Regions from separate parts of the Pseudokineococcus lusitanus genome, predicted to be linked through region 2. Evidence: riboswitches for the same ligand, from Rfam matches in the RefSeq annotation. Region 2 holds a riboswitch; each other region holds the start of a gene.
The links. A riboswitch is a leader RNA that binds a small molecule or an ion and turns the genes downstream of it on or off. The one in region 2 is predicted to bind S-adenosylmethionine.
Positions count from the first base shown of each region.

Region 1: linked by a shared signal. The riboswitch ahead of EDC03_RS13415 (LLM class flavin-dependent oxidoreductase) and the one ahead of EDC03_RS05645 (bifunctional o-acetylhomoserine/o-acetylserine sulfhydrylase) in region 2 are both predicted to bind S-adenosylmethionine.
Region 3: linked by a shared signal. The riboswitch ahead of EDC03_RS07170 (methionine ABC transporter ATP-binding protein) and the one ahead of EDC03_RS05645 (bifunctional o-acetylhomoserine/o-acetylserine sulfhydrylase) in region 2 are both predicted to bind S-adenosylmethionine.

Region 1 is NZ_RJKN01000007.1:74,509-81,987, reverse strand. Features, by position in the region: gene EDC03_RS13435 (hypothetical protein) at 1-713, shown strand, start outside; gene EDC03_RS13430 (choice-of-anchor G family protein) at 710-2,335, shown strand; gene EDC03_RS13425 (flavin reductase family protein) at 2,365-2,853, opposite strand; gene EDC03_RS17915 (hypothetical protein) at 2,850-3,083, opposite strand; gene EDC03_RS13420 (FAD/NAD(P)-binding protein) at 3,080-4,819, opposite strand; SAM riboswitch class IV at 4,923-5,032, shown strand; gene EDC03_RS13415 (LLM class flavin-dependent oxidoreductase) at 5,061-6,233, shown strand; gene EDC03_RS13410 (NtaA/DmoA family FMN-dependent monooxygenase) at 6,230-7,479, shown strand, end outside.
Region 2 is NZ_RJKN01000002.1:520,487-527,965, forward strand. Features, by position in the region: gene EDC03_RS05630 (patatin-like phospholipase family protein) at 1-192, opposite strand, end outside; gene EDC03_RS05635 (TetR/AcrR family transcriptional regulator) at 320-1,063, opposite strand; gene EDC03_RS05640 (DUF4188 domain-containing protein) at 1,062-1,550, shown strand; gene EDC03_RS05645 (bifunctional o-acetylhomoserine/o-acetylserine sulfhydrylase) at 1,611-2,942, opposite strand; SAM riboswitch class IV at 3,032-3,146, opposite strand; gene EDC03_RS05650 (sensor domain-containing protein) at 3,203-4,993, opposite strand; gene EDC03_RS05655 (alpha/beta fold hydrolase) at 4,990-5,817, opposite strand; gene EDC03_RS05660 (ScyD/ScyE family protein) at 6,071-7,213, shown strand; gene EDC03_RS05665 (hypothetical protein) at 7,261-7,479, opposite strand, start outside.
Region 3 is NZ_RJKN01000003.1:267,555-275,033, reverse strand. Features, by position in the region: gene glgP (alpha-glucan family phosphorylase) at 1-2,368, shown strand, start outside; gene EDC03_RS07180 (MetQ/NlpA family ABC transporter substrate-binding protein) at 2,456-3,289, opposite strand; gene EDC03_RS07175 (methionine ABC transporter permease) at 3,417-4,016, opposite strand; gene EDC03_RS07170 (methionine ABC transporter ATP-binding protein) at 4,073-5,188, opposite strand; SAM riboswitch class IV at 5,257-5,374, opposite strand; gene EDC03_RS07165 (HNH endonuclease signature motif containing protein) at 5,495-7,479, opposite strand, start outside.

The DNA.
Region 1 (7,479 bases), on a different contig from region 2:
TGGAGGCCGCCCTCGACGGCGCCCCCGAGGGCGACCTGCAGGTGCGCCTGTGGGCCGCCGGCCCCCTCGTCGAGCACCCGCGCGGCCTCGTCGTCGAGCTGGAGTCCTGCGCCGTCGCCTGGCAGGGGGTGGAGCAGGGCCTGCACGCGGCGTCGGCCCCGGACCGTCCCCGCTGCGCCGCCGGGCACCGTCGGCCCGTGCCGCCGCAGCGGCTCGCCGACGTCGACCCGGCCGTCGCGCTCGTCGAGCGCCACCTCGACCGCACGGACGGCGAGCACCTCCTCCTGACGGTCGGCCTGCCCGCCGACGCCCCCGACGAGCTGCAGGGCGCCCGGTCGGACGTCGGCGTCGGCATCACCGCGGTGGGCGACCGGCTCGACCCGCCCGCCGGCGGTCCCGCGCCCTCGCCCTCCCCGACGCCCCCTCCCCCGTCGGCCGCCCCCGGGGCGACGCCGACGACCGGGACGACGCCCGCCCCCGTCGGTACGCCCGGTACCGCCGCGCCCGTGGCCGCCGTGCCCGTCGCGCGCCCCGTCCCCGCGGGCCCGCCGTCCGCGGGCCCCGCCGCGCCGGCGCGCCCCTCGCTGCCCTCCCGCCTCGCCCGGACGGGCGCCGAGGCGCTGCCCGCCCTCCTCCTCGCGGGCGGCGCGCTGGGCGCGGGCCTGCTGCTGCGCGCCCGCCCCGCCCGCCGCCGGACGGACGGCGCGGCGTGAGGGCCCGGCTGCTCCTCGTCACCGCGGCGGCCGCGGCGGCGGCCCTCGTCGTCGGCGTCCTGCCCGCCCTCGGCGACGACCCGGGGACGGCCGCCCCCGTCGCGCTCAGCGACGCCGCCTGGCTCGACACCGAGCACGTGCGGGCCCTGCCGGGCCTCGGCGTGGCGCGCGACTGCCGCACCCCGTACCGCTGGAGCACGGCCGCGCAGAGCCGTCTCCTCCAGGGCACCCTGCTCGGCACGCCGCTCGACGACGTCGTGGCGCTGCGCGGCGTCCGGACGACGCACGCCGGGACGGCGGGCAGCAGCCCGGTGCCCGACCCGGCCTCGGCCCGGTCCGTCGGCGGCGACGGCTACGCGGCGACCCTCGGCGTCACCGCGCTGCGGACGGCGTCGACGGGGACGACCGACCTCGTGCTGCTCCCGGCCGCCGGCCAGGCCGCGGGGGTGCTCGAGCAGCAGGCCCGCGCCTCGAGCACCGGGCGTGCCGCCGCGGCCACGGGGGCCGTCACCGACGCCGGCGTCGTCCGGACGTCGGGGACCACCGGCAGCGTGCCCTCCGGCGCCCTGCCCGGCCCCGCGGTGCTCGACCTCGCCGCGCTCGCGCCCGGCGCCGCCGACCTCGCCGGCCTCCGCCTCGAGGTGGGGGCGCTGGCCAGCACGGCGGCCCTCGACGGCTGCGAGCTGGCCGAGGGCCGTCCGTGGCTGCGCCGCGACTACGGCGTCGCCGGCCTGCGCGGACGGCTCGCCACCCCGGCGGTGCCCGTCGTGGCCTCCACCGTGACCTCGGCGACGGCCTCGGCGACGGCCGCCGTCCGAGCGCTGGAGCAGCAGCTGGCCGGCGCCCTGGCCCCCACCCTGACGAGCACGCTGGCGCTCCTGGGGCCCGTGGCCGACGTCCGCGTCGCCGTCGCGGTGGACGTCGACGTCGCCGGCGCCCTGGCCCCCGTCCTCCGCACCCGCCTCGGCGAGGGCACGGACGTCGTCGTCGACCTCCAGGCCGGCACCGTCACCGTCGACCTCGCCCGCCTCGTGCAGGGCGGCCTGGACGGCCGGGCCCCCGGCACCGAGCTCGTGCTCGACCCCGCGCTCGTCGCCGTCGTCGAGGCCCGCGTCGACGCGCTCGTGCGCGCGTACGCCCTCGACCTGCAGACGGCGCTCGCGACCGCGCTGGGGGCGGCCCAGGTCCGCGTCGACGTCGGCGCGAGGCTCCTGGGCCTGCCCGTCGAGGTCCTCACGGTCCGCGGGACGCTCACGCAGGTGCTGGCCGGCACGGCGACCGTGCGGGTGCTCGCCGGCCTCGAACTGGGGCCGCTGCTGGGCGTGCTGACGGGCGGGCTCCAGGCCGGCCTCCTCGGGCCCGACGGCGTCGCGTCCGTCCTGGGCCGCGGGATCAGCGCCTCGGCCCCCGCCGTCACGACGGCGACGCGGACCTCCCTGCGCGGTCTGGGGACGACGGTGCGGCTCGTCGTCAACGACCAGCGCGACGACGGCGCCGGCACCTACGACGTCGCGGCGCTGGCCGTCTCGGTCCGCGACGGCGTGCCCGGGGCCCCCGCCGGGGCGCCGACGCGGCTGCGCCTGGCGACCTCCGCCGTCGGGCCGGTGCGCGAGCTGCGCTGAGCCGCGGCCCTCCCGCTCGGCCGCCCGCCTCAGGCGACGAGGGCCCGGTGGGTGCCGAAGGACCGGGCGAAGTACGTGAGCGGCGCGCCGCCGTCCGCGGCGGCCGCGCGGACCTGCCCGAGGACGACGACGTGGTCACCGCCGTCGACGCGGGCGGCCACGGTGCAGGCCAGCCAGCCGGGGCAGCCCGCCAGCCGGGGCGCCCCGTCCTCGACGTCCCAGGCGACGCCCGCGAACTTGTCGTCGCCCTTGCGGGCGAAGGCCGCGGCGAGGGGCGCCTGCCCGCTGCCGAGGACGTTGAGGCCGAAGCGGCCGCCCTCCGGCAGCCGGCGCAGCAGGTCGGAGCGGCGGTCGAGGGAGACCAGCACCATGGGCGGGTCGAGCGACAGGGACGCGAAGGCGCTCACGGTCGTGCCGTGCGGCGCCCCGCCGGTCAGGGTCGTGACGACCGACACGGGCGTGCAGACGCCGGCCATCACCTCGCGGAAGGTGTCCGTCAGCAGGGCGGTCGTGGTCATCGGGCTCCTCCGGCGGCGGTGGCGAGGACGGCGTCCCCGAGGTGGTCCGGCCGACCCGGGCCCCCGGCGTGGCCGGCGTCGAGCGCCCGCCACAGCCGGCGCGCCAGCGCGTCGTTCTGCCGGAAGAAGGGGGCGTCGGTGCCGGGGCGGGCGAAGGCCGCGACCTGCGCCCCCGCCGTCCAGAAGCCGGCGGCGAGGACGCGCGGGTGCGGCGTGCCGTCCGCCGTCACGACGTGCAGCGCCGTGTCGACGTCGAGCCGGCCCGTGCGCCGGCCCCGCCCTCGGCGCCCGGGTCGGCGCTGGTGCGCTCGCGGGCGGCGCCGCGGGCGAGCAGGCCCGCGACGAGCGGGTCGGTCGTCGCCGTGACGTCCGGCTGCGGCAGCCGGGCGTCGACGAGGACGCGCGCCGTCGTCGTACCGGGCCGGCTCGCCGAGCGGGCCGTGAAGACACCGGCCGCCTCGTCGAGCCCGACCTCGGTCTCGGCGCCGAGGAAGTGCAGCAGGCCCGCCTCGGACAGCGCGAGGAGCTCCTCCAGGCGTGGCCCGGGCGGACCGCTGGCGAGGTAGCTGAAGAGGTTCGTCCACCAGCCGGAGACGTCCTCGGCCTCCGAGCGGGGGGTGAGCCGACGGGCGGCGACGAGCGCCGCGACCGTCCCGTGGCAGCGCAGCAGCGCGGTGAACACCGCGGCGTCGGAGGAGAAGGCGGGGTCGGCCGCCCGCTCCAGGTCGGCGCGCACGTGCTCCCGGACGGCCTCCTGCAGCGACGCGGCGTCGTCGAGCCGGCGTCCGGCCAGCGGCCGGTCGAGGGCGGCGAGGTCGAACCGGTCGCGCGGGTCCGGGACGGACCGCTCGACGAGGGCCCGCTCGGCCGTGCGGTCGCCGGCGGCCACGAAGGCCTCGGCGAAGTCGTCCCACCCGACGGCGGTCCGCCCGGGCGAGGTCCGGAAGAGCTCGGTGTAGTGCGCCCACGCCAGCTCGCGCGCCACGAGCGGGGCGAGGTCGGCGCGGAGGTCGACCTGCCGGTCGCCGAGGGCCTCGTCGACGGCGGCGGGGGTGAAGAAGCGCAGCGGCACAGGGGGTCCCGCCCACGGGTAGCCCAGCTTGGAGCGGTAGGGGACGCCGCGGCGCGACCCCACGTGGAGGACCGGCTCGCGCCCCGACGGCAGGTACCGCAGCCGGCCGTCGTCCCCCCGCTCGAAGCGGCCGCCGCGGCCGCCGGTGAGCAGCACCGCGAGGTCGACGAACGCCAGCCCGGCGCCCCGCACGAGGACGTCCTCGCCCGCCGGGACGACCGACAGGTCGGCGTCGGCGGTGTAGGCGGTGGGCACGTAGGTGAGGCCGTGGCGGGCGGCGTCGGCGGCCAGCTCCCGCTCCGCGGCCGTGGGGCGGGCGTCGAGGTGCCCCTGCGCGAGGAGCACGACGTCGGCGGCGAGCAGGGTGCCGTCGGCCAGCCGGACGACGGCGCCGTCGGGCCCGTCCGCGAGGTCGACCGCGCGGGCGGCGTGGTGCCGGACGTCCAGCCACGGCGCGGCGTCGGCGACCACCTGCTCGAGCACCCAGCCGAGGTAGGCGCTGACGAGCGGACGGGAGGGGAAGGACGCGGGCGTCAGGCGCCGGGCCTCGCGGCCGACGGGGTCGTCGTCGGGGCGGGCGGCGGCGACCTCCCGCACCCACTCCGCCAGCGTCGTGCCTGCGCCGACCGGCCCCTCGACGTGCACGGAGGCGTCGGGCAGGACGGTCACGTCGCCCACGAGCGAGTTGGCGCGGAGCAGGTCGGGCTGCTCGGAGCGCCAGACCCGGCCGCCGCCGGGCGGGAAGGGGTCGACGAGGTGGACCCGGGCCCGTCGCCCCCCGGACAGCACGGGGGCGTTGGCCAGGAGGCGCTCGAGGACACCGACGGCGGTGGGGCCCGCGCCGACGACGACGAGCGTGGGAGGTCGGGCGGGGCGCTGGGCGGGCAGGGGCATGGCGGGCTCCCGGAAGGGGTGCGGTGACGGTGCGTCGTCGACATTGTCTACCAGGTCGATCATGTTTGACGTCAACAGCGACGGCGCCCTACGGTCCCGACCAGGTCCTGAGCGCCAGCGCGAAGTCCCGGCTCGCTGGCCGGCAACCCCCCGCCGACACGGGGTGCCCCGGGTGACGACCTGGCGGGCGCGACGCGCCCGCAAGTCCGCAGGCCCTCCGGGCCCCGCACGAGGAGCACCCATGCCCCCCACCCCCCTCCTCGGCGTCGAGCTGTCCGACGCCGGCGCCCACCCCGCCGCCTGGCGGCTCCCCGCCGCCGACCCCGGCCACCTCCACGACCCGGCCCGCTGGGTCTCCCTCGTGCGGGCGGCGCAGCGCGGCGGGCTCGACCTCGTCCTCCTGCCCGGCGGCCTCGGCCCCGCGGACGTCGACGGCGGGGTCCGCGGCCGTCTCGACCCCCTGCTCACCGCCTCCTTCGTCGCGCCGCTCACCACGGGGGTCGGTCTCGTCCCGACCGTGACGACGACGCACACCGAGCCCTTCCACGTGGGCAAGGCGGTGCAGACCCTCGACTGGGTGAGCCGCGGCCGCGCGGGCTGGGAGGTCGCCGTCAGCAGGTCCCCCGAGGAGGCCGCGCTCGTCGGGCGCAAGGACGTCGCCGGCGGCGCCCTCGAGGAGGAGGAGCTCTGGGCGGAGGCCGACGACGTCGCCGAGGTCGTGGCGCGGATGGAGGACAGCTGGGAGGACGACGCGGAGGTCCGCGACGTCGCCACCGGGCGGTTCGTCGACCGCGACCGCATCCACGCCGTCGCCTTCGAGGGCGACCCGTTCTCCGTGGCCGGCGCCTCGATCACCCCGCGCTCGCCCCAGGGCCGGCCGCCGGTCGTCGTCCGGGCCGACAGCGCCGCCGCCCTGCGGTTCGCCGCCCGGCGGGCGGACGTCGTCCGCGTGCCCGCCCACGACCTCGCGACGGCCGTCGCGCACCGCCGGGCGCTCCACCGGCTCGTCGCGGAGGCGGGCCGGGACCCCGAGGAGGTCGCGCTCCTCGTGGAGGTCGTCGCCTGGCTCGGGCCGGACGCCGCCGAGCGCCGCGACGCGCTGGACCGGTGGACGCCCACGAACACGAACCCCGGGACCGTCGAGCACGTCGGCGACGCGGCGGGGCTCGCCGACCTCGTCGGGGCCTGGACCGGCGGCCGCGACGGCGGGGCCGGCGTCGACGGCGTCGTCGTCCGGCCCGCGGTCCTGCCGCTCGACCTCGACGCGCTCGTCGACGACGTCGTGCCGCTGCTGCGACGCCGGGGCCTGCGGCCGACCGGGCCCCCCGCCCGCACCCTGCGGGGCACGCTCGGCCTGGACCGCCCGGCGTCCCGGTACGCCCGGGTCCCCGCCACCGCGGGCGGTGCGCGATGAGCCGCCGCCAGGTGCACCTCGGCGCCCACTTCCCCGGCGTCAACAGCACCACCGTGTGGACGGACCCCCGGTCGCGCAGCCAGGTCGACCTCTCCTCGTTCGAGCACCTGGCCCGGACCGCCGAGGAGGCCCGCCTCGACTTCTTCTTCCTCGCCGAGGGCCTGCGGCTGCGCGAGCACAAGGGCGAGCTGTTCGACCTCGACGTCGTCGGGCGCCCCGACACCCTGCCCGTGCTGGCGGCGCTCGCCGCCGTCACCGAGCGCCTCGGGCTGGTCGGCACCATCACGACGACCTTCAACGAGCCCTACGAGCTCGCACGGCAGTGGGCCACGCTCGACCTGCTGTCCCGCGGGCGGGCCGGCTGGAACGTCGTCACGAGCTCGGACGCCTTCCACGGCGCCAACTTCCGCCGCGGCGGCTTCCTGCCCCACGCCGAGCGCTACACCCGGGCCGCCGAGCTGCTCGACGTCGCCCGGCAGCTCTGGGACGCCTGGGACGACGACGCCGTCGCCGCGGCGGGGGCCGGGGAGACCTTCCTGCGCCCCGGCGCCGTCCGCCCCGTCGACCACCGGGGACGCCAGTTCACGGTGCGCGGCGAGCCCGGCACCCCCCGGGGCCCGCAGGGACACCCCGTCCTCTTCCAGGCGGGCGACTCCGCCGAGGGCCGCGACCTCGCCGCCCGCGAGGCCGACGTCGTCTTCACGGCGCACTCGACGGTCGAGGCCGGGCAGGCGTTCTACGCCGACGTCAAGGGCCGCCTCGCCGCGCACGGGCGGACGGAGGACGACCTCAAGGTGCTGCCCGCGGTCACCGTCGTCCTCGGGGACACCGAGGCCGAGGCGCGGGACCGGGCCCGCCACGTCCGGGAGCAGCAGGTGACCGGGCCGGCGGCGATCGCGTTCCTCGAGCAGCTCTGGGGCCGCGACCTCACCGCGTACGACCCCGACGGCCCGCTGCCGGCCGAGGACCCGGAGCCCGAGCACGTGTCGGTGACCCGTGGCCGCGTCCGCCACCACCGGGACCCCGCCGCCCTCGCCCGGCAGTGGCGGGAGCAGGCCGCGGCGAACCGCTGGTCGATCCGCGAGCTCGTCATCGCCGTCGGCGACCGCGGCGGCCTCGTCGGGACGCCGTCGTCGGTCGCGCGGCAGGTCGACGAGGCGGTGCAGTGCCGCGCCTGCGACGGCTACATCCTCGTGCCGCACCTCACCCCGACCGGCCTCGACGACGTCGCGGCCCGGGTCGTCCC
Region 2 (7,479 bases):
GGCGCCCGCCGACGTCCCGCCCACCTGGACCAGCCGGTGCTCGCGCGCGATCTCGCAGACGGCCCACGGGTAGACGACGCCGCTCGTCACGCCGCCGCGCATGACGACGTCGCACGTCGCTCGCGGGTCGGCGTAGGCGGCGGTGGAGCCGAGCGGCTCGGGCGGTGGCACGGGCGTCGTCGCAGGGCTCACGCGCGGATGCTCGCAGCCGCCCCCGACGGCGTCCGGCGGCGGGTGGGGGCCACGGCCTCGACCGCTCGAGACCGACGAACGACCGGTTCCCGGGCCCGGGAACCGGCCGTTCGTCGGTCTCGCCGGGTCAGCCCGCCAGCCCCGCTCCCACCGTCGCGAGGGTCCGGACCAGCGCCTGCTCCCGCTCGTCCGGGTCGAGCCCGGCCAGGACCCCGACGAGCAGCTCGGCCAGCCCGTGCACGGCCGCCCACGCGGCGAGGTCCGCCCCCGCGCGCCCCCGCACGCCGAGCCCGCCGGCGGCGTCGAGCTCGTCGAGCCGGTCCTGCAGCATCGACCAGGGGTCCGGCCCGCCCACGCAGCCCGGCGGGCCGCCCGTGGTCGGCGGCCCGTTGAAGACGACGTGGAAGAGCCCCGGCTCGGCGACGGCGTACTCGACGTACCCGCGCCCGACAGCGACGAGGCGCGCCCGCGCCAGGGCCACGGCGTCACCGGACGCCGGCACCGCCGCCAGCCGCTCCGCCATCGCGACGCCCATCGCGCCGCGCGCGTGCTCGGCGACCGTCGCCAGCAGCTCGGCCTTCCCCGCGAAGTGGCGGTAGGCCGCGTTGGGGCTGACGCCGACCTCGCGTGCCACCTCGCGCACCGACAGCCCGGTGGGCCCTGCGGCGCGGACCGCCGTCGAGGCCGCCGCCACGAGGGCGTTCCGCAGGTCGCCGTGGTGGTAGGTCGCGCGCTCCAGGGCCCCTCCCGACGTCGGGCGGCGCGACCCCGCGCCACATGTGGACAGCGTCCACACCGTAGTCCTATGTTGACGGCGTCCACATCGACGCCGACGACCTCGGCCGGTCAGCACCACCGCAGGGGGAGCCATGGGCACCACGGTCCACGCAGGACGCCGCACCGCCGACCTCGACGGGCAGGACGTCGTCGTCTTCGTCATCGGCATGCGCATCAACCGGCTCCGCAGCCCGCGGCAGTGGCTGCCGGTCTTCCGGGCGATGCCGCTCATGCTCGCCGAGCTGGGCCGCCCCGAGCTGGGCCTGCTCCACGCCCGCACCTACTGGTCCGGGCGCACCTTCATGCTCCTGCAGTACTGGCGCAGCTGGGACCTGCTGCAGGCCTACGCCTCTGCGGGTGACGCCGAGCACCTCCCCGCCTGGCGCGCCTTCAACCAGCAGGCCCGCCGCGGCGGCGACGCGGCCGGCATCTTCCACGAGACCTACCTCGTCGGCCCGGGCCGTGCGGAGTCCGTCTACGTCTCGATGCCCGACCACGGGCTCGCCGCGGCGACCCGCTCGGCCCCCGTCCCGCCGCGCCGCCAGCGGGCCGCGGAGCGGATGCGCGGCGTCGACGCCTGAGCCGGGCAGGTGGCTGCACGAGGACGCGCTCTACCGCGTCGTCGTGCAGCCACCTCGACCTCAGACCGCGGAGAACCCGCGCTCGAGGTCCGCCCGGATGTCGTCGAGGTGCTCCAGCCCCACGGACAGCCGCACGAGCCCCGGCGTCACGCCCGCCTTGACCTGGTCCTCGGGCGCCAGCTGGCTGTGCGTCGTCGACGCCGGGTGGATGACGAGGCTGCGCACGTCCCCGATGTTGGCCACGTGGCTGTGGAGCGTCAGCGCGTCGACGAAGCGTCGCCCCGCCTCCAGGCCCCCGCGCAGCTCGAAGGCGAGGACGCCGCCGGCGCCCCGCGGCGCGTACTTCTGCTGCCGCGCGTGCCACGGGCTGGACGGCAGGCCCGCGTACTGGACCCGCTCGACCTCCGGCCGCTGCTCCAGCCACTCGGCGACCGCCTGCGCATTGGCCACGTGCCGCTCCACCCGCAGGCTCAGCGTCTCGATGCCCTGCCCGAGGAGGAAGGCGTTGAACGGCGAGATCGCCGGCCCGAGGTCGCGCAGCAGCTGCACCCTCATCTTGAGGATGTATGCGAGGTTCGCGCCCAGCGCGCTGCCGACGCCGAGGTCCCGCGCGTAGACGAGCCCGTGGTAGCTCTCGTCCGGCTGGTTGAAGCCCGGGAAGCGGTCCGGGTGCTGCGCGTAGTCGAAGGTCCCGCCGTCGACGACGACCCCGCCGATCGCCGTCCCGTGGCCGCCGAGGTACTTCGTCGCCGAGTGCACGACGACGTCCGCGCCCCACTCCAGCGGCCGCAGGAGGTACGGCGTCGCCACCGTCGCGTCGACGACGAGCGGCACGCCCACCTCGTGAGCGACGCCGGCCACGCCCTCGACGTCGAGGACGTCGCCGCGCGGGTTGGGGATGGCCTCCCCGTAGAAGACCTTCGTGTTGGGGCGCACCGCGGCGCGCCAGGAGTCAAGGTCGTCGGGGTCCTCGACGAACGTCGTCGTGACGCCGAGCTTGGGCAGCGTGTAGCGGAGCAGGTTGACCGTGCCGCCGTAGAGGCTGGGGCTCGCGACGACGTGGTCTCCCGCCTCGGCGACGTTGAGGATCGCCAGCGTCTCCGCCGACTGCCCCGACGCGACGAGCAGCGCGCCGACGCCGCCGTCGAGGTCGGCGATGCGCTTCTCGACGGCGTCCGTCGTCGGGTTGGTGATGCGCGTGTAGATGTTGCCGAGCTCGGCCAGCGCGAAGAGGTTCGCCGCCTGCTCGGTGTCGCGGAAGGCGAAGGACGTCGTCTGGTGGATAAGCAGCGCCCGCGAGCCGGTGCTCGGGTCGGGCGCGGCGCCGGCGTGGATCTGGCGGGTCTCGAAGGACCAGGCGGCGGGCGCCTCGTCGGCGACGCCGTGCGTCACCGGCTCCTCGTCGAGGCCGGTCGACGGCGTGGGGTGGTCGGCGGGAGGGGTGGTGGGCACAGGGGTCTCCTCGGCGAGGGGCTCGTGCGAGCCCGCGCTTGCCGCGCCCGGACGGGTGGCGGCCCGGTCTTCACCCGGGGCACCCCGCCGCAGGAGGAGGGTTGCCGGCCAGCGAGCCGGGGCTTGTCGCTGGCGCTCTTGACCTGCCTCGACCCTAGGAGCGTCCGTCCGTCGAGCGGGACCCGTGTCTCACGGACCGGTCAGCGCGCCGCGCACCACCGGTCGAGCTCGTCCACGGGCAGCGGCCGTGCGTAGTGGTAGCCCTGCGCCATGTCGCAGTCGAGGTCCTCGAGGGCGCGGCGCTGGTCCGGCGTCTCGACGCCCTCCGCGACGGCCCGCAGCCCGAGGGAGTGCGCGAGGTGGACGCACGTGGCGACGATGGCCGCGTCACCGCGGCTCTCGGTGAGCCCCGCGACGAAGGACCGGTCGATCTTCAGCTCGTCGAGCGGGAACCGCTGGAGGTACGTGAGGCTCGCGTAACCGGTGCCGAAGTCGTCGACCGCGAGGGTGACGCCGAGCGCCTTGAGCGCCCGCAGCGTCGCGGCGGCCGCGTCCGGGTCCTCCATGAGCGCCGTCTCGGTCACCTCGAGCGTGAGCAGCGCCGGGTCGAGCCCGTGCCGGTCCAGCACCTCGGCGACGAGCGGCACGAGGTCCGGGTCGCCGAGCTGGCGCGTCGAGAGGTTGACGGCGATCTCCGTCGTCGGGCCGCCTCCCGCCGTCCGCGCCCACGCCGCCCCCTGGGCCACGGCGGAGTCCAGCACCCACGCCCCGAGGCGGCGCACGAGGCCCGACTCCTCGGCGACGTCGATGAAGTCGCCGGGCTGGAGCAGCCCGCGCTCGGGGTGCTGCCACCGCACGAGCGCCTCGACGCCGGCCACACGGTCGCCCCGCAGGTCCATGCGGGGCTGGTAGTGCACGCGCAGCTCGCCCTCGGCGATGCCGCGGCGCAGCTCGCCGATGAGCCGGAGACGTCCGACGGCCGGGTCGACGACGTCCGGGTCGTGCAGCTCGACACGGGCGCGGCCGCGTGCCTTCGCCCGGTGCATCGCGACGTCGGCGTGGTGGAGCAGCCGCTCCGGCGTCTCGTCGGGCGTGGCCCGGACGACCCCGACGCTCGCCGTGACGACGATCTCGACGTCCTGCAGGAGCACGGGCGCCGTGACGACGTCGAGCACCCGCTCGGCCACCGCCCGCGCGGCGCCGTCGTCCCCGACGTCGGCCACGACGACGAACTCGTCGCCGGACAGGCGCGCGACGACGCCGTCCGCGCGGACGGTCGCGGTGAGGCGCTGCGCGACGACGCGGAGCAGCTCGTCGCCGGCCTCCCGACCGAGGCTGTCGTTGACCGCCTTGAAGTGGTCGAGGCCGACGAAGAGCAGCGCCGTCCCGGCGGACGCCGGCCGGCCGCCCTCCGGCGCACCGGCGAGTCGGGCCAGCAGGCCGGCGCGGTTGGGCAGGCCCGTGAGGTCGTCCCGCAGCGCCCGCTGCCGCATCTCCTCCTCGACGGCGACCCGCTGCCGCTCGGCTTCCTGGGCACGGCGCAGCGCGTCGACGAGGTCACGCTCGTGCCGGCGCCGCTCGTGGGCGGCGAGGACGATGACGCGGATCTCGGCCGGCACCCCGTCGGCCGCCGGCCGGAGGGTCGCCGACAGCAGGACCGCCCGGCGGGAGCGGTCCGCGGCGATGACCTCGACCATCGTCTCGGCCACGGCACCGGTGGCCCGCAGCCGCGGCAGGCAGGAGGCGCTCCAGAGGATGCGGTCGCCCACGGGCAGCAGCCGCGGCAGGCGCGTCCCGAGGAGCTCCTCCGCGGTGTAGCCGGCCCAGGCGCAGAAGGTCGCGTTGACCCGGGTGATGGTGCCGTCGTCCGCCGTCGTGAGGTAGCCGCAGGGGGCGTCGTCGTAGAGCTCCCGGAGCCGGTCCGCCTCGTCGGCCCGCGGCGGGCGCCCCTCCGGGGACGCGTCGGCGGAGGGCTCGAGCGTCGTCGTCATCGGTCGAGGTACGCGAGGACGGCCGCCGCGGTCTCGGCGGGCGCGGACAGGTGCGGGCAGTGCCCGCTCGCGTCGAGGTGGACCAGGGTGCTGCCCGCCAGCCGGGCGAGGAGGTGGTCCCCGACCTCGGGCGGGGCGAGGACGTCGTCGACGCACTGCAGGACGAGCGCGGGCACGGTGACGCGGGCGAGCAGGTGCCGGACGTCGGAGTGGAAGGTCACGCGGGCGAAGTGCCGGGCGATGTCCGGGTCGGTGGCCTGGAAGCTGCCCGTCAGCCGCTCGCCGAGCTCGGGGGTGCCGGGGTTGCCCATGACCATCGGCGCGATGGTCGCGGCCCAGGCGGAGTAGTTCGCGTCGAGGGACTCGAGCAGCTCGTCGACGTCCTCCCGCGAGAACCCGCCGACGTACCCCGTGGCCGGGTCGTCGATGTAGCAGGGCGAGGGCGCGACGAGCACGAGGCGCGAGAACCGCTCGGGCTCACGGACGGACGCGAGCAGCGCCATCATCGCGCTGATGCTGTGGGCCACGACGACGACGTCGCGCAGGTCGAGCTCCTCGCAGACCTCGAGCAGGTCGTCCACGTAGCCGTCGAGGGACCCGTACTTCTCCCGGTCGTACGCGGACAGGTCCGACCCGCCCGCACCGACGTGGTCGACGAGGACGACCCGGTGCTCGGCGGCGAGCGCGGGCAGCATCGCCTGCCAGGCGCCCTGCTCGGAGCCGAAGCCGTGCAGGAGCAGCAGCGCGGGTCCGTCGGGGCGTCCGACCTCCGTGACGTTGTTGCGGCTGACGGCGGTGCGCCGGGGGGCGCGGATGGCGGGCACGACGGTCCTCCTCGGGCACGAGGTCCACGCAGCGGGTTGCACGTCGCCTCGGCGGTGCATCGGCAGCGGCGGCCGTCACCTTGAGCCGACGCCGGACGCTGTCTCACCCGTCCGCCCGTGCTGCCCGGGGCTGTCGACCTGCGCCGTTCCCCGTACGCCCGCCCCACCAAGCCGCTATCCCTGTGTCACCGGTCGCGACCGAGCGTCCGGACGCCGCGCCCGACGGTCGGGCCTGCGCCCCAGGGAGGCCCCCGTGGTCACCACCCGCCCCATCCGCCGATCCCCCGCCCCGTCGCGCCGCCGTCGCACCGCCCTCGCCGGCGGCGTCGCCGCCCTCGCGCTGCTCCCCGCGAGCGCCGTCACCGCGAGCGCCGACCACCTCCCCGACGACGAGGTCGTCGCCCGCGACCTCAGCGGCGCCCTCTCGATCGCCGCGACGCGCGGCGGCGACCTGCTCGCCACCCGTTCCTTCGAGGGCGCCGTCGAGCGGATCGGCCACCACGGCGCGCGGACCGACGTCCTGTCCCGCCCCGGCGAGGAGGTCGCCGGGCTCACCGCCACGGCCGACGGCTTCGTCAGCACCCGGTCCGCCGGGCTCGGCCCGGACGCGACCGCGCTCGTCGAGCGCACCGACCGCCGGGGCCGGACGACGACGGTCGTCGACCTCGCCGCCCACGAGCGCGCGACCAACCCCGACGGCGACGCCCGCTACGGCTTGCTCGGCCTCGACGAAGGGTGCGCGGCCCAGGTGCCCGACGGCGTCCCGGTGGACGAGCCCGGCGAGGTCTACTCCCACCCCTACGCGACCGCGGACCTCGGCGCCGGCCGGCTGGCCGTCGCGGACGCCGGCGGCAACGCCGTCCACGTCGTCGACGCGCGCGGGCGCGTCCGGGCCAGCGTCGCGCTCCCGCCCCAGCTCATGGCCGCGGACGACTACCGCCTCGCCGACCTCGGCATCCCCGCCTGCGCGGCGGGCGCCACCTTCGCCGTCGAGCCGGTGCCCACGGACGTCGAGGTGGGTCCGGGCGGGGACCTCTACGTCAGCCTCCTGCCGGGCGGGCCGCTGGACGGCTTCGGCGGCGAGCGCGGGTCGGTGGTGCGGGTGGACGTCGACCCTGTGCTGGCGGGGACCGGTCCGGCGGTCGTCACGACGGTCGTCCGCTACCTCGACGGACCGACGGGCATCGCGGTCGGCCCCGACGGCAGCGTCTTCGTCAGCCAGGAGACGGGGTACGTCAAGGCCTTCTACCGCCCGACGCCGGACGCCGTCGGCACCGACCTGTACTGGGGCGGCGACGGCGGGGACGTCGAGCTCGTCGGCAAGCACGTGTGGTTCTCGACCGGCGTGCTGCGGCCGGGCACCGGCGAGGTGCGCTCCGTCCGCGTCTACCGCTAGGCCGGCGTCGGGGCCGTCGGCGAGGACGGCCCCGACCCGCCGTCACATCAGCCGACGACCGCCACCCGCTGCCCGCGCCGCCCGGGCAGGCAGGCGACGAGGGCGAGGACCACGGACACCCCGTCCTCGACGAGGGCCGCGGGCAGGTCGCCCGCGAAGGGACCGCGGCGGCTCGAGGCGTACCGGCGCCAGGCCAGCCCGCCGAAGGACGACGCCAGCGCCCCCAGCGCACCGGCGGCGGCGGGCGCCGTCGGGGCGCTGCCGTC
Region 3 (7,479 bases), on a different contig from region 2:
GCAGGACGAGGCGCTCGTCGCCCGCGTCCGCGCCGCCGAGACCGACCTCGACACCTACCTCTCCGAGCCGCGCTGGTACCAGGGCGCCACCGCCGGGTGGGAGGGCGGCGGGCCCGCCGCCGTCGCCTACTTCTCCCCGGAGTTCGGCGTCACGTCCGTCCTGCCGCAGTACTCCGGCGGCCTCGGCATCCTCGCCGGCGACCACCTCAAGGCGGCCTCGGACCTCGGCGTGCCCGTCGTCGGCGTCGGCCTGCTCTACCAGCAGGGCTACTTCCGGCAGTCCCTGTCCCGGGACGGGTGGCAGACGGAGACCTACCCCGTCCTCGACCCCGCGGGCCTGCCGCTCACCCAGCTCCGCGAGGCGGACGGCACGCCGTGCCGGGTCTCCCTCGCCCTGCCGGGCGACCGCACGCTCCACGCGCACGTGTGGCGGGCCGACGTCGGCCGCGTGCCGCTGCTGCTGCTCGACTCCGACGTCGAGGAGAACGACCCCGACCTGCGCGCGACCACCGACCGGCTGTACGGCGGCGGCGGGGAGAAGCGGCTCCTGCAGGAGATGCTGCTCGGCATCGGCGGCGTCCGGGCGCTGCGGCTCTGGTCGCGCCTCACCGGCGCCCCCGCGCCGGAGGTCTTCCACACCAACGAGGGCCACGCCGGCTTCCTCGGCGTCGAGCGCATCGGCGAGGCGCTCGGCGCGGGCCTCGGCCTCGAGGCGGCGCTGCAGGCGGGCCGCGCGGCGACCGTCTTCACGACGCACACGCCGGTGCCCGCCGGGATCGACCGCTTCGACGCCGAGCAGGTCCGGGCCCTCGTCACGGCGGCCGTGCCCGCCGTCGACGGCGACCGCCTCCTGGCCCTCGGCGCGGAGAGCTACCCGGGCGGCCAGCCCGGCATCTTCAACATGGCCGTCATGGGCCTGCGGCTCGCGCAGCGCGCCAACGGCGTCTCGCAGCTCCACGGCGACGTGAGCCGCGGCATGTTCGACGGCCTCTGGCCGGGGCTCGACGTCGACGAGGTGCCCATCACCTCGGTGACCAACGGCGTCCACGCGCCGACGTGGGTCGACCGCCGCCTCGACGACCTCGTCCACGAGGCCGCCGGCCAGTACCCGACCCGGCACGTCGAGGCGTGGGCCGCCGCGGCGGACCTGCCCGCCGACCGGCTGTGGGCGGTGCGCCGCGAGATGCGCGCGACGCTCGTCGCCGAGGTGCGGCGGCGGCTGCGCGCCTCCTGGCTCGAGCGGGGCGCCTCGGCCGCCGAGCTCGGCTGGGTGGACGAGGTGATGGACGACGGCGTGCTCACCATGGGCTTCGCCCGGCGGGTGCCGACGTACAAGCGGCTCACGCTCATGCTGCGCGACCCCGAGCGCCTCAAGGCGCTGCTGCTGCACCCGACCCGGCCCGTGCAGCTCGTCATCGCCGGCAAGTCGCACCCGGCCGACGACTCCGGCAAGGCGCTCATCCAGCAGCTCGTGCGCTTCGCCGACGACCCGGCCGTGCGCCACCGCATCGTCTTCCTGCCGGACTACGACATCGGCATGGCGCAGACGCTCTACCCGGGCTGCGACATCTGGCTCAACAACCCGCTGCGCCCCCTCGAGGCCTGCGGCACCTCGGGCATGAAGGCCGCCCTCAACGGCGGCCTCAACCTCTCCATCCTCGACGGGTGGTGGGACGAGTGGTTCGACGGCGAGAACGGCTGGGCCATCCCCACGGCCGACGGCGTCGAGGACGAAGGCCGCCGCGACGACCTCGAGGCGGCGGCGCTGTACGACCTCGTGGAGCAGCAGGTCGCGCCCCGGTTCTACGACACCGGCGCCGGGGGCGACGAGCCGCCGGCGCGCTGGCTCGAGATGGTGCGCCACACGCTGTCGGTGCTCGGGCCGAAGGTGCTCGCGTCGCGGATGGTGGCGGAGTACGTCGAGCGGCTGTACGTGCCCGCCGCCGCGAGCGGCCGGGCCGTCGCCGCGGAGGGCCACGCCGGCGCGCGGCGACTCGCCACGTGGGTCGAGCACGTCCGGGGCGGCTGGTCGTCGGTGCGCGTCGACCACGCCGAGTCGGTCGGGCTGCCGGACACGCCGCTGCTCGGCGACGTCCTCGGCGTCCACGCCTACGTCTCGCTCGGGCAGCTCGCGCCCGAGGACGTCGAGGTGCAGGTGGTCCACGGCCGCGTCACGGCGACGGACGAGCTCGTCGCCACGGGCACCGTCCGCCTCTCGCACGTCGAGGCGCTCGAGGACGGGCGGCACCGCTACGCCGGCGAGGTGCCGCTGCGGCGCACGGGCGCCGTCGGCTACACGGTGCGCGTCCTGCCGCACCACGAGCTGCTCGCGGCGCCGACCGAGCTGGGGCTCGTCGCCAACGCCTGACCGCCGACGCACGAGCGCCCCCGCCCGGACCGGGCGGGGGCGCTCGTGCGTCCGGGGCCGCGCGCCGTGGCGCCGCCGCGGCGTGGCTCAGAAGGCCGGGATGACCGCGCCCTCGTACTGCTCCTCGATGAAGGTGCGCGTCTCGTCGGAGTGCAGGAGCTGCTCGAGCAGCTGGATGCGCTCGTCGTCCTCGTCGCCCGTCCGGACGACGACGAGGTTCGCGTTGGGGTTGCCCTCGGCGGCCTCGAGGGCCAGGGCGTCGTCGGCGGGGGAGAGGTCGGCGTCGATGGCGTAGTTGCCGTTGACGACGGCGATGTCGACGTCCTGGAGCGAGCGCGGGACCTGCGCGGCCTCGACCTCGGTGATGTCGAGGTCGCGGCCCCCCTCCTGCACGTCGAGGGCGGTCGGCGCGTCCTCGCCCGTGTCGGCGAGGACGACGAGGCCCTCGGCCTCGAGCAGCCGCAGCGCGCGGGCGGCGTTCGTCGGGTCGTTGGGGATGGCGACGGTCGCGCCCGACGGGACGTCGTCGATGCTCCCGAGGCTCTGCGAGTAGATGCCGAGGGGCTCGACGTGGACGGGCTCGAGCGCGGCGAAGTCGTAGCCGGCCGTGCGCTCCTGCTCCTCGAGGTACGGGATGGTCTGGAAGTAGTTGGCGTCCAGCGAGCCGTCCTCGAGGGCCACGTTGGGCTGCACGTAGTCGGTGAACTCGACGACCTCGAGGTCGAGCCCGGCGTCCTCGGCCAGCTCGTCCTGCACGAAGCGGAGGATCTCCGCGTGGGGCACCGGCGAGGCGCCCACGCGCAGCGGCTCGTCGGCCGCGCTCAGCTCGGCCTCCCCGCCGCCGCAGGCGGACAGCGAGAGGGCGAGCGCGGCGGCCGCGCCGAGGGCGACGGCGGTGCGGGGGCGGCGGGTGGTGGGCACGGGGGACCTCCGGGTCGGTGGGCGAGGGCGTGCGGGAGCCCTGGTCGGGCGGGACGGGGGACGACGGGACGGCCCGCGGCGGGCGGGTCGGTGGTGCGGGTGGGCGCCGGGCGCCCGGGGGGCGTCGTCAGCGGTGCGCGAGGCGGCGGGCGAGGGCCTCGCCGCCCTGCTGGAGCACCTGGACGACGACGAGCAGGAGGGCGACGGTCACGAGCGTGATGTCCGTCCGGAACTGCTGGTAGCCGTAGCGGATGGCGAAGTCGCCGAGCCCGCCGCCGCCCACCGCGCCGGCCATCGCCGAGTAGCTGACGAGCGCCACGACGGTGACGGTGCAGCTGGCCACGACCGACGGCAGCGCCTCCGGCAGGAGGACGGTGCGGACGACGTCCCGCCGCCGCGCGCCCATGGAGAGGGCGGCGGCCACCTTGCCGGGGGCCACCTCGCGCAACGACGTCTCGACGAGCCGCGCGAGGAAGGGCACGGCGCCGATGGTCAGCGGCACGACGGCGGCCCAGGAGCCGATCGTCGTCCCGACGAGGAGCCGGGTCACCGGGGCCACGGCGACGAGCAGGATGATGAAGGGCAGCGAGCGGCCGAGGTCGACGAGCAGGCCGAGCAGCCGGTGCGCGAGCGGGTGCGGCGCGAGACCGCCCGGCGAGACGACGAGCAGCAGGACGCCGAGGGGGATCCCGCCGAGGACGGCGAGGACGGTCGCCGTGGCGACCATCGTCAGCGTCTCGCGGGTGGCCTCGGCCAGCTGCGGGGCGAGGGAGAGCAGCTCGCTCACGCCGCCACCTCCAGGAGGACGCCGCGGGCGCGCAAGGCGTCCGTGGCGCCGCCCAGCCGGGCGGCGTGCTCGGCGGCCCCGCCGGCGACCTCGAGGAGGAGGTGCCCGGCCCGGCGACCGCCGAGGGTCTCGACCCGGCCGCCGACGACCGAGACGTCGAGCCCGTGCTCGCGCACGAGCGACGTCATCACCGCCTCGCCGGGTCCGCCGCCGCCGTCGGGCCCGGCCTGCCCGTCCCAGCCGTCGGTGACGACGAGCTGGAGCAGCGCGCTGCCGGGCCGCACCGGGGGCCGGGCGGGCGCCGGCAGCAGGCGGGTGGCCAGGGGCGAGCCGGGGCGGGCGGCGACGTCGGCCAGCCGGCCCTCGTCGACGACCCGGCCGTGCTCGAGCAGGACCGCGCTGTCGCAGGCGGCCCGGACGACGTCCATCTCGTGCGTGACGACGACGACCGTGAGGCCCAGCTCGTCGCGGAGCTCCCGGACGAGCGCGAGGACGCCGGCCGTGGAGCCGGGGTCGAGGGCGGAGGTGGCCTCGTCGCACAGCAGGACCGACGGGCGGGCGGCGAGGGCGCGGGCGATGGCGACGCGCTGCTGCTGGCCGCCGCTCAGCTGGGACGGCCGGGAGGCCTTCTTGTCGGCGAGGCCGACGCGCTCGAGCAGCTCCGCGGCGCGGGTCTCGCGCTCGCGCCGGCCGACGCCCGCGAGCTCCAGCGGCAGCGCGACGTTGCCGAGCGCGGTCCGCGAGCCGAGGAGGTCGAAGTGCTGGAAGACCATGCCGATGCTGCGGCGGGCCGTGCGCAGCCGGCCGGCGTCGAGCGCGGTGAGGTCCTGCCCGTCGACGACGACGCGGCCGGCGTCCGGGCGCTCGAGGAGGTTGACGCAGCGGGCGAGGGTGCTCTTGCCGGAGCCGCTGGGGCCGACGACGCCGACGACGTCGCCCGCCGGGACGGAGATGCTCACGCCGTCGAGCGCGCGGACCTCGCCCGTGCGGACCGGCGCGTCGTCCTCGACGACGACGTCCACGTCCGAGGTCCGCCGCGCGACGAGCTGCCGCAGGCCGCCCCGGCGCCGGGGCGCCGCGTAGGTCTTGACGAGGCCGGACAGCTCGATCACGGGCGGTGCGCTCCTGGCAGCAGGCGCGACGGCACCGGCCGCCGCGCACGCGGAGACGAGGCCCGGTCGGGCCACGCTTGCGGACGCGCCGTCGTGGGGCGTCCACCTGGTCCTCACCCGGAGCACCCCGCCGTGGCGGAGGGTTGCTGACCAGCGAGCCGGGGCTTCGCGCTGGTTCTCGTGACCTGGACGGGACGGTAGGCAGCGTCCGGCGTCGCTGTCAAAACCGCTCGGGACGGTGGGTATTGGGAGCCCGGGGCCACCGTGGCGACGGGTCACGACGAGGCCGACGCGGTGGTGCCGGCGTCAGAAGGGCGGCGGGTCGTCGTCGGTCGGCGGGGCCGGCGACGCGGGCGGTTCGCGGTGGTGGGCGGTCGCGGTGACGGCAGCGCTGATGAGCAGGGCGGCGCCGGGCCAGGCCATGTCGACGGTCGGGTACGAGCAGTCGAGGGGATCGCCGAGGTCGCCCCAGCCGGTGGGCAGGGGCGTGCCGTCGTCGTCGCGGCTGGTGATGGGTCGGGGGAGGAAGGGTGGTGCGGGGTCGTCGTGGACGAGGCCGAGGGGTGAGGTCCAGCGGGTGCCGAGGCCGTGCGGGTCGTCGGGGTCGTCGGTGATGGCCTCGACCTGCCAGCCGTAGTGGGTGCGGCACTGGTGGTGCTTGCGGCAGCGGGGGCGGAGGTTGCACTCGCAGGTCGGGCCACCGGCGCCGTGGGGTACCTGGTGGTCGAGGTCGCAGCGGACCGAGGGCTGGGTGCAGCCGGGGTGGGTGCACTCGGGCAGCGCGGTCCGGACGTAGCGGGACTGCTCGGCGGTGGGGACGTAGTCGGTGGGCAGGCCAGCGAGAGGGCAGGTCGACGAGGACGGCGTCGCTGCGTCGGACGCATCAGCTCCTGTCCGGGCCCAGGGAGGCGTGGTGGTGCCGGGCGTGGTGGTGCCGGGCGTGGTGGTGCCGGGCGTGGTGGTGCCGGGCGTGACCTTGTCGGTAAGGCCGGGGGGTGCCGGCTCCGTGGTCGTCGTCGGCGGGGGCACGGCTGTCGCTGTGGTCCGCTGGTCGCCCGGTGGGTCGGGCACCGCGTCGAGGCCGGCGTCCGGTGCAGGGGAGGGCGGAGGAGCCGTGGTGGGCGTCACCACCGCCGGGACGGTCGTCGCGCCGGTGGTGAGCCCAGGCGTCGTCGTGCGGGTCCCGGCGGCTGGGAGGTGGTGGAGGTGTCCGTCGACGCCAAGCACTTTCCCGGTGAAGAAGTCGGTGAGGACCCGGCGGAAGGGGTGGCCGGCGGCGAGGAGCTCGCGGGCGATGTCGGCCGGGACCGCGCCGTGGCCGGCGAGCCACGCGGTCTCGTCGTCGAGGCCGAGCAGCGTCGGGAGCGAGACGTTGAGGGACGGGCCGTGGCACTGCCCGGTGTGGGCACGGCCGTCCTTCCGTGGGCCGGCACCGGTGTCGGTGACCAGGCCGACGAGGGCGTCGAAGCGGCGGGCGTCGACGCCGCGGCGGTCGGGCAGCCCGGTGGTGTCGGTGGTGACGGGGTCCAGTCCGGCGGCGACCGCGGCGTGCGGGTCCGCGCTCGCGTTGGGGCCGGTGCGGGTGCGCGCCCACGTGTCGAGGCGGTGGAACAGGGCGGTGATGTCGGCGACGGGTCCGGTGGCGACGAGCTCGGCCGCCCCGTCACCCAGCGGCTGGACCAGGACCCGGCGGCGGCAGGTCTCGTACCGGGCCCGGCGGTTGGTCGCGTCGACCTCGAGCCGGGCGACCAACGCCCGGACCTTCCGCTTCACGCCGGGCGGGTCCAGGCGGGGCAGGTCCTCGGCGACCTCGGCGTCGACCCAGCGGGCCTGCTCCGGCGTCAGACCGGCAGTGCCGGTGACGACCGCGTGCGCCCGGGCGGGGCAGATGCCTCCGCTGCGCAGCGCGGCCCGGGTCTGCGGCAGCACGGTCGTCAGCGCGAGCGCGTCCTGCACCAGTCGCCGCGCCCCCGCGACCCCGACCCGCAGGGCGAGGGCGATCTCGGTGACCACGGCCTCGGCCGGGTCCCCGCCGAGCCGGCCGAAACGGGCGGTCTCGACCGGGTCCCCGTCGACCGGGACGCCCAGGGCGGCGGCGACCTCGTCGACGAGGTCGGCCACCAGCCCCAGAAGCGCGGCGTGCTGGGCCGACGCGGCCGCGTGGGCGTCGCGGAGCCGGTCCAGGACCTCCCGACCCGCGCGGCGGGAGACCGGCAGGTCGCCGACCGGGACGTCGAGCGGACCGACGGGGCCGGCGGGTGCGGGGACGACGGCGTCGTCGCGCGCCTCGT